2 regions of the Pseudoalteromonas sp. Hal040 genome follow, and region 2 is predicted to be linked to the other one. Evidence: riboswitches for the same ligand, from Rfam matches in the RefSeq annotation. Region 2 holds a riboswitch; the other holds the start of a gene.
The links. Region 2 has a riboswitch for lysine ahead of dapA (4-hydroxy-tetrahydrodipicolinate synthase). Riboswitches for the same ligand answer to the same signal wherever they lie in the genome.
Positions count from the first base shown of each region.

Region 1: another riboswitch for lysine. It lies ahead of lysC (lysine-sensitive aspartokinase 3); the one in region 2 lies ahead of dapA (4-hydroxy-tetrahydrodipicolinate synthase).

Region 1 covers NZ_JARLUU010000001.1:1,427,936-1,435,832, forward strand. The annotation lists gene P4S60_RS06430 (ATPase) at 1-386, opposite strand, end outside; gene P4S60_RS06435 (condensin complex protein MksE) at 386-931, opposite strand; gene P4S60_RS06440 (hypothetical protein) at 934-2,208, opposite strand; gene nhaD (sodium:proton antiporter NhaD) at 2,357-3,607, shown strand; lysine riboswitch at 3,696-3,868, shown strand; gene lysC (lysine-sensitive aspartokinase 3) at 3,950-5,329, shown strand; gene P4S60_RS06455 (4'-phosphopantetheinyl transferase family protein) at 5,306-6,043, opposite strand; gene P4S60_RS06460 (sodium-dependent transporter) at 6,191-7,516, shown strand; gene P4S60_RS06465 (2-hydroxyacid dehydrogenase) at 7,622-7,897, opposite strand, start outside.
Region 2 covers NZ_JARLUU010000001.1:70,743-78,639, forward strand. The annotation lists partial or broken gene P4S60_RS00330 (PLP-dependent decarboxylase) at 1-124, opposite strand, end outside; gene P4S60_RS00335 (2,3,4,5-tetrahydropyridine-2,6-dicarboxylate N-succinyltransferase) at 124-864, opposite strand; gene dapA (4-hydroxy-tetrahydrodipicolinate synthase) at 879-1,763, opposite strand; lysine riboswitch at 1,901-2,097, opposite strand; gene P4S60_RS00345 (DNA-3-methyladenine glycosylase I) at 2,281-2,976, shown strand; gene P4S60_RS00350 (protein adenylyltransferase SelO) at 2,985-4,397, shown strand; gene P4S60_RS00355 (OmpA family protein) at 4,865-5,935, shown strand; gene acnB (bifunctional aconitate hydratase 2/2-methylisocitrate dehydratase) at 6,229-7,897, shown strand, end outside.

The DNA.
Region 1 (7,897 bases), 1.4 Mb from region 2:
TTTACAATAGTTTTGCCTTGAGTGTAGTGATCAAGGTTTAACTTACCTTGGTAGCAAAAAAACTGATGCGCGTAACCAGCAATTTTACCAAGGCCAGCAACACCAATCACCACAGGGCCATTAGGTAGGTCAGCTTCGAGTAAAATATAGGATTGATCTGACGAAAAGTAGAATTTTCGGGTTTCGTCTAAATCGTGGCCATCCCATTCTGTTAGACGTAAATCATTGATCAATGGAAATTGCAGGGCATTAATTACCGAGCTTTTACCGGTATTATTAGGTGCACAGATTGAACTACTTTTATCCAGCGGGATCACGCATTTTGCATAGCCAGCGGTATTTAAAAGCGCAAGTTTGCTGAGTCCGTATAGGCTTTGGCTTTGCATTATTCGTCATCTCCTAGGTAGGTTTCTTCGTTTACTTCCATTAATGCATCGATATAACGATAAATAGGTGCTTGCAGCATAAAGCCATTTTCTACTTCGCGAGCAAGACCTAAACGTACCATACGAAGGTAAACGTCTTTGCGTAAATCTGAGCCTGAAAAGATTTCTAATTGATCAAACAGGTGCTTGTTGATTTGCACTAAGGTTTGCATTAGTTCAAGGTCGTTTACTTCGTCAAACAAGGCCCGCATTGGATCTTTACCAGTATTGGCATAGTGCTCAATCAAGATGTAGATAGTCAGTGCGATGGCACGCGAAATTTTACCCATATTTGGGGTGCTTTCGTCGCTGCCAAAATAGTAAAAGCCACGGCTATCATGTTGTAGGTCATGGCCTAGGGCGTTAAATAACGCGCGATAAGCATCAATGTGTTGATCAAGCTCTTGCCACATCAGCGTGTCTTGTTCGCTAATGTGGTAGCCTGATGTGAGCTTTTTATTAATAGCTTGCAGATGCGTTAAATCATCTAAATTAATATCTGTCATGGTTATTGCTCTGTTGCTTTTTTATCGTCAGCAATCGATGAGTTAAATGGGTAAAGAGAAAAGTGTTGCTGGGCAATTTTTATTTTTACTTTCTCTTGGCTTTGGCTGATTTCAAGGTCGCCATCGCTAATCAATTTTTGATATAAGAACAGCATTTCGTCAGCCTCTAGATCTGGGTAGCTTTCATCTAAGAAACTAAGCAGCGGCTGAGCTTTTTTGCTGGCTATTTTAAAGCGTTTTCTAAATTGTGTTTTAACATCGTTGTAATCAGGAATATGCGGGCTTTGATAGGCGGGCACATCATCATGTTCTGGTAGCTGATATTCATCGTGCTCAAAGTCAACTAAGCCTGCCATATAGGCCACGATATGACGTTGCTGACCAAGTGAAAAACGTTGCGCGTCTGAAACAAAGTTAGGCTGTACTGCACTTAACATGTTATCGACGCCATTTTTACGCACTAAACCCAGCACTTTAGCCGCTTGGCGAGTAATTAGGTTGTTGCGGCGTAACTCTTCACGTAGCGGCATCAGCATATCGGCGCTTTTACGTAAGCTTTCACGACCAACTAAATGCATTTCTAGAATACGAGTACGTAATTGTTCAAGCATGCGCTTGTCTTGATATGACTTACCTAGGCGATCAATTTGCTCTATTTGCGCGCTAATTTGTTCTTCGATGGTATTAAAGCAAGCGTGGAAGTCACCACGAATATCCACCATTTCAAGCATAGGCTCGATGTATTCATCAAACGCTTCAATCACTGCTTTATAGCGTTTTTGCAGTGATTGTACCGCGTTGTCAGCTTTCGCTTGCTCAACAATATTTAAAATCGCGTTTTCATTGTGGGCAAACAATTTCATTATTTTGCGTACCCGATCATCCATAATACGGCTGAAGCGACGAAGCTCATCGTAATCTTCAATTTCACCTGCTTTAGCAAGGCGATTACCAAGGCGAGCTAAATCATCAACAAGCACACTAATTTCTTGGGCAAGACCTAGGTGTTCTTCTTGTAGTAAGAAAGTTGCAAAATCGGCGATTGCACGGTTTATTTCTAACTGCGATGATTTTGCCAGTGGAATGATAATATCTTGATTCAATAAACGATTTGTTTCTTTATAAATGCGTTCATTTGACCAAGAAGGTTGTTTTTGTTTTATCGCATTTTGTACGTCTTTCAAGCTGAAATCAGCCATCTTAAAACGTTTAAATAGCAGTTCTAACACCCCCCAATGTTCAGTAAGGGTATTTAATAACTTTTTAGCTGGGATCATAAGGCTCCAGTAAATTCAGACTTTGGTGTTAGCGATTAGTAGTAAATTATGTAATTGAGAATAGTTTTATGCTTTCTATGCTGCTAGAATCCGCGCCGAAACACTCGACTTACAATTTTTACATTTTTATAAAGGTTGTTCAAACACCATGGTAACCCCACTTATCCTAACCCTGATAGCGGTGGCATTTTTGCTTATCGTTATAGAGGATATTATCCATGTAAACAAGGCCAAAACGACGCTTTTTTTTGGCACTTTATGCTGGATTATCTTATTTATCTCTCCAATTCATGGGCAAAGCCCAGAAACCATACAACACCAACTGGATCACAACATTTTAGAGATCGCGACTTTGTGGCTGTTTTTAATGGCTGCAATGACCTTTGTAGCGTATTTAAACTCTAAAGGCTTTATCCAGAATATTGTTCATAAAATTATGCCAAATCAAATCAGTGAACGAAAGCTGATGTTTCTGATTGGTGGCTTTGCATTTTTATTCTCATCAATATCAGACAACATAACCGCGACTTTAATCTCGCTTGCGGTGGTGATGTCGCTGAAATTAGATCCTAAAAAATTAATAAAATATGCAACCTTAATTGTATTTAGTGTTAACTCGGGTGGGGTATCGCTGATCACCGGTGATGTTACGACCTTGATGATTTTCTTAGATGAAAAAGTGACGATAGGACACCTGTTGTTGTTGATTGTCCCTGCGCTTTCAAGTGTGGCACTGTTAGCAGCGATGCTATCGGTGGGTATGTCGGGTAATGTAGTATTTGAAAAACAAACCGCGCGTCGAATTGAAAAAACAGATATAACCATTGCGGTTATCTTCTTCTCTACCATCATAGCCACATTAACTTTAAGCGTACTTTACAGTGTACCACCGCTATTAACCTTTTTATTTGGTTTATCACTGATGTTTTTGGTTGCACAATTTTTAATGCGCAAAAAAGACGTCAACAAAAAAATCATCGATTACATACGTGAGATTGAATACGACACTTTATTGTTCTTCGTCGGTGTATTATTACTCGTTGGTGCATTAAAAGAAGTCGGTATGCTTGCTAAATTTACTCACCTTTATGAATTGATGGCACCGGAATATGCCAACTATTTAATGGGGCTTTTATCTGCGGCAGTAGATAACGTACCTCTCACTGCAGCACTATTAAAAGCAGATATTGTAATGAGTCCACAGCAATGGCTGTCGTTTACTTACGCAACTGGGGTAGGTGGTTCAATGCTTATTATCGGCTCTGCGGCAGGTATTATTGCCATGAGTAAGGTAAAAGCACTGACCTTTATGAGCTATCTTAGAATGTCGGTTTATTTATTAATTGCCTACACCGTAGGTTATTACGGTTCGCACTTAGCGGGCAGTTTAATTTCATAAAACAACTTGACAGCTAGACGTCTAAACGTTAACTTTCGAAGCCTGCTTTTAACAGCAGGCTTTGTTATTTTAACCAGGTGTTAACTTAACATTCAGAAGAGGTGCGATACTTAGGTAATTAATGTGAGGTGACGAACGCCGATGACCATTAATGAGGGAAGTACTCGCCGAGAAAATTAATCGGACGTCACGGTTATTTTTCGGTTTATGGGGCTGAATCCTCAAAACTGTCACCAAACTAGGTGGAGAGCTTCTGGCATGGACTACTCTTTATTTTCAAAGCACCCCCTTGCCGAGTTCTTCTTGATTTACTGTGGATAGTTTTCCACAAAAGGAGACGACATGAATACCCAATTAGCCGCCAACACAAAATCAGATTACGTTGTTGCAAAATTTGGTGGCACCAGTGTAGCTAACTTTGATGCTATGAGCCGCTGTGCAGAAATCGTTTGTGCTGATAATCAAGTACGTATTGTTGCAGTGAGTGCCAGTGCTGGCGTGACCAATCATTTAGTTGCATTGTGTAAACGTGATTTGAGCGCGGCTGAGCGTGATGAACATATTACTGGCGTAGTCGCCATTCAAGAAGCAATCTTGGCAGAGCTGTCGCTTGATGCTGATTTAGCACATGGTTTTAATGAAACGCTTAAGGCTTTTCAAAATCTAGCGTCAGAAGGCGCAAAGTCAGTAGCAGAGCAAGATGAGCTACTGAGCTTTGGAGAGCGTTTATCATCGTATTTGTTTACTCAAGTGTTACGTGGCCAAGGTCTTAATGCGGTGCGTTTTGATGTTCGCAAAGTGCTGAAAACAGATAACCAATTTGCTAAAGCTACCCCAAATGTTGCAGCAACCGCTGCAGCGGCTAAAGAGCATTTAGTACCGCTACTTGATGATCAGGTTGTGGTAACCCAAGGCTTTATTGGTAGCAATGAACACAATCAAACGACCACTTTAGGCCGTGGTGGTTCAGATTACAGTGCTGCATTACTCGCTGAAGCAATTAACGCAAAAAGCGTGCATATTTGGACCGATGTAGTCGGTATTTTCAGTACTGATCCGCGTTTATGCGCTAAAGCAAGCCCAATTGCACGCTTAAGCTTTGATGAAGCGGCAGAAATGGCAACGTTTGGTGCAAAAGTACTGCATCCTGCTACTATTTTACCGGCAAGCCGTAGTCACATTAGTGTGTTTGTTGGTTCAAGCCGTGAGCCGCAATTAGGTGGAACATTGATTGAAAAAGAAAAGTCTCAGCAACCAGGTATTCGTGCGGTAACACAGCGTAAAAACCAAATTCTATTAACGGTTAAAAGCCCAGAAATGCTCCTTGCGAGCGGTTTCTTAGCCCGTGTATTCACCATTTTAAGCGAATTTAATATTTCGGTTGATTTAGTTACTACCTCAGAGATCAGTGTTGCAATTACTTTGGATAACGCACCGAATGCATCACGTCCAGAGCTTGATCAAGCCTGTTTAGATAAGCTTTCTGAGTTTTGTCATGTATCGGTTGAAAATAACTTAACGCTGGTGGCTTTAATTGGTTCGGAAATTCAATTACGTCAGCAAGAAATGAACTTAATGCAGGTATTAAGCGATTTTAATATTCGTTTAATTTGCCACGGTGCAAGTAAACATAACCTGTGCTTCTTAGTTGAACAAAGCGAGTCAGATTATGTAGTTCAGGCTATCCACAGCCGACTATTAGAAAGCCAAGTCGCGGCGTAAGTCACTAAAGTTAATAAAAGAGCACTGCCAGTCAGTGCTTTTTTGTGCCACAACACTTATATCAAACCCTTCAATAGAGTTACTACTCGCGCTGAAATTATGTTTGCTCAATTCTTCAAATACATTAGGAGCAAGTAGTTTCGCAATCGGCTGAGCACTTGCTTTGGCAAGCGCTTCTTTTAATGTCCAAATTCTAAAAAAGCACTGTGCCTGTTTATCGGATGCGTCAAAACGGCTAATTAAGTCAACTTCATCGTGATGATAAAAATGCTTGGCGAGTTTGATAAAAGGGCGAGGCTTACTGCTTTGTTCAATATCAAAACCAAATAGCTGCTGTTCAGGGTTAAGGGCTGCGCCAATTAAACCATTTGAATGTGACAAACAGGCCCACACAGGTTCTCTGCGTTTTGTATGTAATTTGAGCTTACTGTCTTTTTCATCAAACTGGCTCGATATTTCATTGAGGGCTAAATCGTCATGAGGGTAAGCATGTTGATACAAATACTTTAACGTTAGGCGAGTCGCTAAGTACTCCTGCTTGGCGCTAGGCACTTTACGTTTTTCAAGCACACTTAATTCAAACTCACTGAGTAATTTATTAAGGGGTAAACTTGCAACATCAATACGTTCTGCATCCATCAGCATAATTTTTTTGTCCGTTGTTTGGCTTTGCTGCTCGATGATAAGAGTGTTCGAAAAGTAGTGACTGCTCATGGTTTAACGCTTACACGGGGCTTGAATTTAGTTTTGTTTATTTTTACAGCAAATGCACTTTTATAGGCATGAACAAACGCAAATAGTTTACGCAGTTGACTGTAATTATGGTTTAATGAGGAAAAATAATAACAGATTTGTAGATGTATGGCACAAGTTCGTGACGGCTTTCAAAGCCGATTAGGTTTCGTTTTAGCAGCTTCTGGCGCGGCGGTAGGTTTAGGTAATATTTGGGGCTTTCCAACACAAGCGGCAAACCATGGCGGCGGTGCATTTTTACTTGTTTATTTCATTGTTATTTTCTTATTAGCGCTTCCAGCTCTTTATACAGAGCTGTACTTAGGCCACCAAGCGCAAGCTAATCCGGTAAAAGCATTATCTAGTGCATGGCAAGACACTGCGCCAAAAGTGGGGGCCGCAGCTGGCTATATTGGCCTCTTTGGTGCGATTGTGATGCTGAGCTTTTATTCGATAGTTGCAGGGTGGATGCTCGCTTATGCGCTCGAGCCAGTCGCAAGCTTCTTTGGTTTTACTGAGTTAAGTAACTTTTTACACAGTGACTCGATGGCGCGCAATTTTTTGTTTACGCCACTGATGCTTATTCTTACTGCGAGTATTATTTTAAAAGGTGTTAAATCAGGTATTGAAACTTGGTCACGCCGCTTAATGCCATTATTGCTAGTATTATTAGTGGCGTTAATTGCTTATATCGCGACCCTAGATGGTGCGATGGATGGTTTTGCAGCTTACTTAGTGCCAGATTTTAGTCAAATTCTTGATGCCAACTTAATTATTGCGGCAATGGGACAAGCGTTCTTTTCATTGTCGTTAGGTGTTGGTTGTATGATGGTCTACGGCTCATATTTAAAACCAGATGCCAACCTGCCTAAACTAACTGGCACAGTGGCACTGCTTGATACCGGTGTGGCCTTTTTAGCGGGTTTATTGATTATTCCGGCTATTTTTGTTGCTCAACATAACGGTGTAGAGGTATTTAGTGGCGGTAAATTGGTCGGTGAAGGGCAGTTAATCTTTGCGATTTTACCTGAACTGTTTAGCACGATGGGTCAAGTGGGTTTACTCGTTGGCTTATTATTCTTTGTATTAATGTCGATTGCCTCAGTGACATCAACTATTTCATCGACTGAAATTCCAGTGGCATTTTTGGTTGAGAATCACAGTGTAGGGCGCAAAAAAGCAACCTTATTTGTAACCCTAATCGTGTTTATTGCCTCATCACTGATTATCTTAAACTTTGACTGGTTATTTGGTTTAGTCATTATGGTACTTACACAGTACCAATTACCTTTAATGGGACTGTTTTATTTCATTACTGTTGGCTGGTTATGGCAGCGTGGTAATAAATTGCATCAAGTATCGAGCGGCCCTCATTATTGGTTTGCCCAGTACATTCGCTTTGTCTGCCCGTTATTAATGACGGCGGTATTCGTGAACGTGGCGTTGTTGAAATAGAAACTCGAGTTGCTAGTTACAAGTTTCTAGTTTCAAGGTGAAAGAAAAAAGTAAAAGGCGTGGGGTTTAAACCTCATGCCTTTTTTAATTTAAGGTGCGCTTGCTTTAAATAACTTCGTTAGTTAATGGTAAGCCTTGGCTTATTTCATTGGCACTTTGCAATGTGGTGCAGGCTATTTCGCTAAGTGCTTCTTGGGTGAAGAAGCCTTGGTGGCCTGTCACTAACACATTTGGAAAGCTAATAAGGCGTGAAAAAATATCGTCTTGCATGATTTCTTCACGGTGATCTTTAAAGAATAACTCTGACTCTTGCTCGTACACATCAAGGCCTAGGTGTCCGAGCTTTTTAGACTTAAGTGCTTGAATACATGCTTGGCTATC
Region 2 (7,897 bases):
TTTGTGCAGTCAGTTGATTTAAATGTGCAGTTAATTTATCTAAATCATAGATAAAAAATGGCGTATCAAGATGCGTTGAAACGTGTTCAGCCGCTTGCTTGATGGGCGTGCTCAAAAAGCTCATTAACGTAAAACCTCTTCTAACAGTAATGATGCATCGCTTTGTTCGTCACGGTATTTCACGATCAATGCACACGACATGCTTAGACCTTGTTCACGACCCCATGCATTTGAAGCTGGACGAGAGCCTGGGATCACAATCGCGTTTTCTGGGATTGCTTCACCTTTGTCTAGCTGGCGCTCGTTAACGCAATCGTAGACAGGAATGGTTGCCGATAAGCGAACACCCGGCGCAAGTACAGCACCTTTTTTCACAACCACACCTTCAACAATAACGCAGCCTGCGCCAATGAATGCGCCATCTTCAATTACCACAGGGCTGGCACCAATTGGCTCAAGTACGCCACCTAATTGCACTGCTGCACTTAGGTGAACATTTTTACCCACTTGTGCACATGAACCCACTAGTGCGTGGCTGTCGACCATTGTGCCTTCGTCGATGAACGCGCCAATATTTACATACGCTGGAGGCATGATAATGGTGCCTTTGGCAACGTGTGCACCACGACGAACACTGCTACCACCTGGTACCATACGCACGCCTGCATCTGCTGCAAAGCCTTGTGGTGCTAAGTTGTGCTTATCAACAAAACCACCCGGGAACTCGGTATTTGTGCCATTTTTAAAGGCTTCTAAAATGCCTTGTTTAACTTCAACATTGGCGTGCCAGTTGCCGTTCTCGTCTTGTGTTGCTGCGCGAACTGCGCCTGATTCTAAGTTGTTTAATAATTCTAACCAGCTCATGATAAAACCTGTTTTTAGTTCCAAGATAAAATTGTGTTGTTTGCGTGGGTGATGCTGTCTGTTTGCTCAAGCTCTAAATGCGTAAGCGGCGGACGTAAATGCGGGGTATTTATTTTACCTTGCAGGTGCATCAGTACTTTTACGGGGATTGGATTTGCTACAGCGAATAAACTTTGGATTGCTTGCGACCAATCGGTGAATAGATTTGGGTATTGACCACTTAAACTGCGTTTAACAAACTCATGGGTTTGAATCGGCCAAGCATTCGCGGCAACCGAAACTAAACCTTTGGCACCAGCTTGAGCAAAATACGGCATAAGTGCATCATCGCCACTGAAAATGGCTAATGTTGGTGATGCCGTTCTAAAGCCTTCAAATTTGCTAATGTCGCCACTGGCCTCTTTTAAAGCCCAAAGATTTTTGTGCTCAGCAAGGTTTTTGATCACCTGCGGTGAGATCTCAACTGCGCTACGTCCTGGTACGTTATACAACATACAAGGGTGATGGCTTGCGTTAAGTAGGCTTTCAAACCAATGTGTTTGGCCAACAACCCCAGGTTTTGCATACAGAGGTGAGCCCAATAGATAGCCATGAATAGGTAGTTGGTTGCAGTATTCAACCCAAGCAACTTGTTGCTTGAGGTTCATGCCGCCCACAGCAACCATAAGTGGTACAGTCGGTGCTAATTGGCAAACATGCTCAACAATGGCTTGTTGCTCTTTGAGTGAAAGCGCCAGTCCTTCACCGGTACTGCCAAGCAATAAAATGCCGTTATTTGCATCTTGCTGCTCAGTGACCAGTTGTTCAAGGGCCGTGTAATCGACCTCGCCAGATTCAGAAAATGGCGTGACAAGTGCTGTCCATAATGGATAGTCGTTTAAATCAAAATTGTTGATCATCTCTCACGAACTTATAAGGTATTCGAAGAGTTTATGCGGGAACATTTGAATGGAGCCGCATGTTGTCGTTCGAACAAGGTATAATTCGAAGAGCGAATGGGCTTAAAATAATAAAGACGCGACGGCCTTATTATACTAAGACCAGAAGCTCTCCACCAAACTAATCAATAGCGTTTTGCTATTGTTGGTGACAGTCGCTGGGATTCAGCCCAGTCGCCCGAAATAAGCACCTCACAAACGGTGTTACTTCTCGGCGTTAATTCCCCTCACGTATGATCAACAGAGTCTGTGCTCTTCCCATACGCTACCTGAATAACGCACCTCTTCCAGCCCTTTATGCTCGCTTTAAAGGTTAAAGCCAACATAGTTAAATAGGGTATTGGCGGCGATTAAAGCATTTTAGCCATCTAGGTGTCAAGGCGAAGGATTTGTTTTTTAGTGACCGATTTTGCAACATGGTTACGTATAACCATGTTTTTACGTACACTTAGCGCTAACCACATAAATTGGAAAAATGATGGAAAAATTCAACGATATTTATCAACGAGCCGTATCTCGAAAGGGCAGTGAAGAAATGCTGCATGCGCTGTTATCAAACCCGCTCGATGATACTGATATTGCCAAAATGCATGACGATTTATGGTTAGAAGAGTTTACGCGTAAAGTCTTTCAAAGCGGCTTTTATTGGTCTGTAATCAATAATAAGTGGGCTGGTTTCCGTGATGTGTTTTGGGATTTCAGCGTAGAAAAATTATTGATGATGCCACCGGATATGCTTGAGCAAAAAGCTAGTGACGAACGTATCATCCGAAATTTCAAAAAAGTACAAACGATCCCTGAAAATGCATACATGATCCACGAAGTTGCCGAAAAACATGGCAGCTTCAGTCAATTTATAGCAGATTGGCCAACTGACAATATTATTGGTCTGTGGGCTTATCTTAAAAAACATGGCGCTCGATTAGGAGGCAACACTGGCCCTTACGCTTTGCGAGCGCTTGGTAAAGATACCTTTTTGCTTTCTCGCGATGTAGAAGCCTACTTGCGTGCCCATGAGTTGATTGATGGCGGCTTACAAACTAAAAAGTCATTACAAGCGGCGCAAGACTTCTTCAATGAATTACAACAACAAAGTGGTTACAGCCTGCAGGCACTTAGTCAGCTCGTGGCTTATGGTGTAGGTGATAACCGCGTAGGTGTCGCAACACGTTAAGGACAGTTATGAAACTGCAAACTCGATACACAGATATTAGTGAACTACTTGCGATTAAAGATATGCCTAGCGCCGTTGCTGAGCCGCAATTGCTGCTCTTCAATGACAAGCTCGCTGATAATTTTGCGATTAATCACGACAGCGAATTTTTAGCTAAATTGTTATCTGGTTCAACGATAGATAACGACGTTGCACCGGTTGCACTTGGTTACTCAGGTCATCAATTTGGTCATTTTTCACCGCGTCTTGGTGATGGCCGAGCACATTTGCTTGGCGCTATTGCAGATAAAGATGGCACATTGTGGGACTTGCAGTTAAAAGGCGCTGGAGCAACAGTGTTCTCGCGCGGTGGTGATGGTCGCTGTGCCATAGGCCCAGCAGTACGAGAGTACATAATGAGTGAGGCGCTTAATGCGCTTGGCATCGCAACTACGCGCTGTTTAGCTGTGGTTACAACTGGCGAAACGGTATATCGTCAGCCACCTCGCCCGGGTGCAGTTGTTACTCGCCTAGCGAAAAGCCATATCCGTGTGGGTTCATTTCAATATTTAGCTACCCAAGGGGATATCGAAGGGCTAGAAAAGCTCGTTGATTACGCAATTAATTGTCATTTTCCTGACATTAACAGCACGGGTGAGCAGCGTTATATTGAATTTTTAACTGCCGTACTCGATAAGCAAATTGAGCTTGTTATCAGCTGGATGCGAATTGGCTTTATACATGGCGTGATGAATACCGATAATACCTTGATTAGTGGTGAAACGATTGACTATGGTCCTTGTGCGATGATGAATCAGTTTGACCTAGACACGGTGTTCAGTTCAATTGACCATCAAGGACGTTACGCATTTGGTAATCAACCCAATATTGCCAATTGGAATATTGCACGTTTGGCTGAAAGCTTAATTCCGTTATTTGCTGATCAAGAGAGTGCCGTCGAAAAACTCTCGCCGGTAGTGAATGATTTTGCAGCTAAATTCAATGATGCATTTAATACTATGTGGCAGCAGAAATTAGGATTAGCAGATCAGCAAGAAGGCGATCATGCTTTGGTTTCAGAATTGCTAAGTTTAATGAAACAACATCAGCTTGATTATACCAATACTTTCAATGCGCTCACTGAATCTTTAGTGAGAGACTTTGCTATCGATTCTCAACTTAAAGGATGGGTTTCAAAATGGAAGTTAAGAACATCTCCTGAAAGTTACAGCACAATGCGAGCTGTTAATCCTGCAGTCATTCCACGCAATCATAATATTGAAATGATCTTGGCTGAGTATGAACAAACAGCTCAAAGCGTTTCACTTGATGAGTTTATGAAAGTCATCAAAGCTCCATATAAGTATGAGGAACAATTTGCTGCATGGTATCAACCTCCGAAGGAAGGTGATTGTAATTACCAAACTTTTTGTGGTACTTAAGGGTTAATCTTTATGGTTGATAACAATTGTAAATGCTCATTTTTTAAAATCTAAGTGTTCGTTGATTGAGCAAGCTAGCCGCCAGTGTTATGATTTATATCAATAAAATAGCACTAAAGTTTTGCTTTTTAACGAAAATTTACAAATAAAGTTGCTTTCAACTTGTTGATTTAAAAATAACCAATATAATAATGTAATTGGGAATGGACTTTTATCGGTTTTGAAGTCAGTAGATTGGGCTGAAAAGCGGCTTTCACCTAATCATAACAAAGCGATCTAAAGGCATTGTTATGCAAAGTTATTTAGATAACCTATTATTGGGTAATTGACTGAAATTACTCGGCAAGATTTTTGTTCTGTACCGAGTTCGTTAAGTTTTGATTAACTATTAGTCGACTACTCTGTTTAAACTGATTGAGCTGGTTTAACTTAGCTACAATTTTAATTGTGAAAATGGGAAGGAAACAATGAAATTAAAATCACTTACTATTGCTTTAGCACTTGCTGCAACTAGTGCTTCAAGCTTCGCTGCCGAAAAGCAAGGTTTCTACATCGGCGCATTTGGCGACTACTATGACGCATCTTGGGAAGACGTTCGTGACTTTTCAGCTGGCGGCCTAAATGTAGATGATTCTACAGGTTGGGGCTTAGAGCTTGGTTATCGTTTCAGTGATTACTGGAGCGCTCGTTTAGAATACGCTGATATGGATTTCGACTACAGCGTAGATTTAAACGATGGCACTACAATGAGTGGTTCTGAAAGCGGCAAACGTTACGGTATCGACGCTTTATATCACTTAGGTGGTGGTCCATTCTACGGTATTTTCGGTCTTAAAAATCTTGATGCGGTTGATGAAGATCTAATGTTCGCAAACGTGGGGGCTGGTTACCAACACTACTTCACAGATAATTTCGCATTTAACGCTGAAACATCTTTATACCAAGGTCTTGACCGTGGTTACACAGATGTTGGCGCTAAATTAGGCCTAAGCTACATCTTTGGCGCACAAAGCTCAGCTTCAGAGCCAGTTGAACCTGCTCCAACAGTTGTTCCTGTTGCAGTTGAGCCAGTTGATAGCGATGGCGATAACATCCCTGATGCTGATGACCAATGTGCTAACACGCCAATGACAGATGCTGTGGATGGCACTGGTTGTACATTATATGAAGACCGTGAAGTAACTAAGAGCTTACTAATCACGTTCCCTAACAACACATCTAAAGTTTCTCAACAATATCTAGATGACATTGACCGTGCTGCTAAGTTCTTAAAAGAGCACCCAGGTACTGACGTAGTACTTGAAGGTCACACTTCATCAGTTGGTAAAGCTGACTACAACAAGTGGTTATCTAAGAAACGTGCTGATGCAGTTGCTAAGAAACTAATCGAAGATGGCATTGATCCAATGCGTCTAACTACTGTTGGTATGGGTGAGGAACGCCTTAAAAACCCTGCAAATACGCCAGAAGCTCACGCTGAAAACCGTCGTGTTGAAGCGAAAGTAACTGTAATTGAGCGTGTTAAAGTAGAGCGTTAATTTAACTCTTTACGAAAGTTTTAAAAACCCAGCCTAGTGCTGGGTTTTTTTATTTCTAAGACTTGAAGTAAGTAGATAGGAATGATTCTTAATAAATATTCATTTGAATAGCGTTTTTTTCTAGTACTATTCATGGTATTTATAGTGAATATAAAGTGCCTAACCACAGCATGGATTTTCATCTATACTTAAAAGCTTTATAATTAACCGTCAGAATACTATAAGTACTGGGTCTTAATTGGTATTTAGCTTAATACTACCGAGTACTTTCACGTCACCAAGAGGGCAATATTGTGCTACAAGAATATCGTAAACACGTAGAAGAACGTGCCGCGTTAGGTATCGTACCAGCGCCATTAGATGCTCAGCAAACGGCTGATCTTATTGAATTAATCAAAAACCCACCGGCAGGCGAAGAAGAGTTCATCGTTGATCTTCTAGTTAACCGTGTACCACCGGGTGTTGATGATGCGGCTTATATTAAAGCTGGTTTCTTAGCTGCAGTTGCAAAAGGTGAAGCGAGCTCTCCACTTTTATCAAAAGAAAAAGCAGCTGAGCTACTTGGTACTATGTTAGGTGGTTACAACATCGAACCTATGATCGATCTTTTAGATGACGAAGCGTTAGCACCAATCGTTGTTAAAGGTCTTTCAAACACATTATTAATGTTCGACGCTTTCTACGATGTAGAAGAAAAAGCGAAAGCAGGTAACGAATTTGCTAAGCAAGTGATCGCGTCTTGGGCAAATGCAGAATGGTTTGTAAACAAGCCTGCAGTTGCTGAAAAAATTTCAGTTACCGTATTCAAAGTAACTGGTGAAACAAATACTGATGACCTTTCACCTGCTCCAGATGCTTGGTCACGTCCAGATATTCCATTACACGCTTTAGCTATGCTGAAGAACGAACGTGATGGCATCAACCCTGAAAAACCAGGTGAAGTTGGTCCAATCTCACAACTAGAAGAGCTTAAAACTAAAGGTTTACCTCTTGCATACGTGGGTGATGTAGTTGGTACGGGTTCATCTCGTAAATCTGCAACTAACTCAGTACTTTGGTTCATGGGTGATGATATTCCTTTCGTACCAAACAAGCGCGTTGGTGGTGTATGTTTAGGTGGCAAAATTGCTCCTATCTTCTTCAACACAATGGAAGACTCTGGTGCATTGCCAATCGAACTACCTGTTGATGAGCTAAACATGGGTGACCAAATCGATATCTTCCCTTACGAAGGTGTTGTAAAGCGTCACGGTACTGATGAAGTAATCTCTACTTTCTCTCTTAAATCAGACGTAATTCTTGATGAAGTGCGTGCTGGTGGTCGTATCCCACTAATCATCGGTCGTGGTCTAACTGACAAAGCGCGTAAATCTCTAGGTTTAGAAGCAGAAGATATCTTCCGCAAACCAGCTCTAGTTGAAGATTCTGGTAAAGGCTTCACATTAGCTCAGAAGATGGTTGGTAAAGCATGTAACATGCCTGGCGTACGTCCTGGTCAATACTGTGAGCCGAAAATGACAACTGTTGGTTCGCAAGATACAACAGGTCCTATGACGCGTGACGAACTTAAAGACCTTGCGTGTTTAGGTTTCTCTGCAGATTTAACAATGCAGTCTTTCTGTCATACTTCTGCTTACCCTAAGCCAATTGACGTAAACACTCACCACACACTTCCTGATTTCATCATGAACCGTGGCGGTGTATCACTACGTCCTGGTGACGGTGTAATCCACTCATGGTTAAACCGTATGTTATTACCAGATACAGTAGGTACTGGTGGTGACTCACATACTCGTTTCCCTCTAGGTATTTCATTCCCAGCGGGTTCAGGTGCGGTAGCATTCGCAGCAGCAACAGGTGTAATGCCTCTTGATATGCCTGAGTCAATCTTAGTACGTTTCAAAGGCGAAATGCAGCCAGGTATCACATTACGTGACCTAGTACATGCGATTCCTTACTACG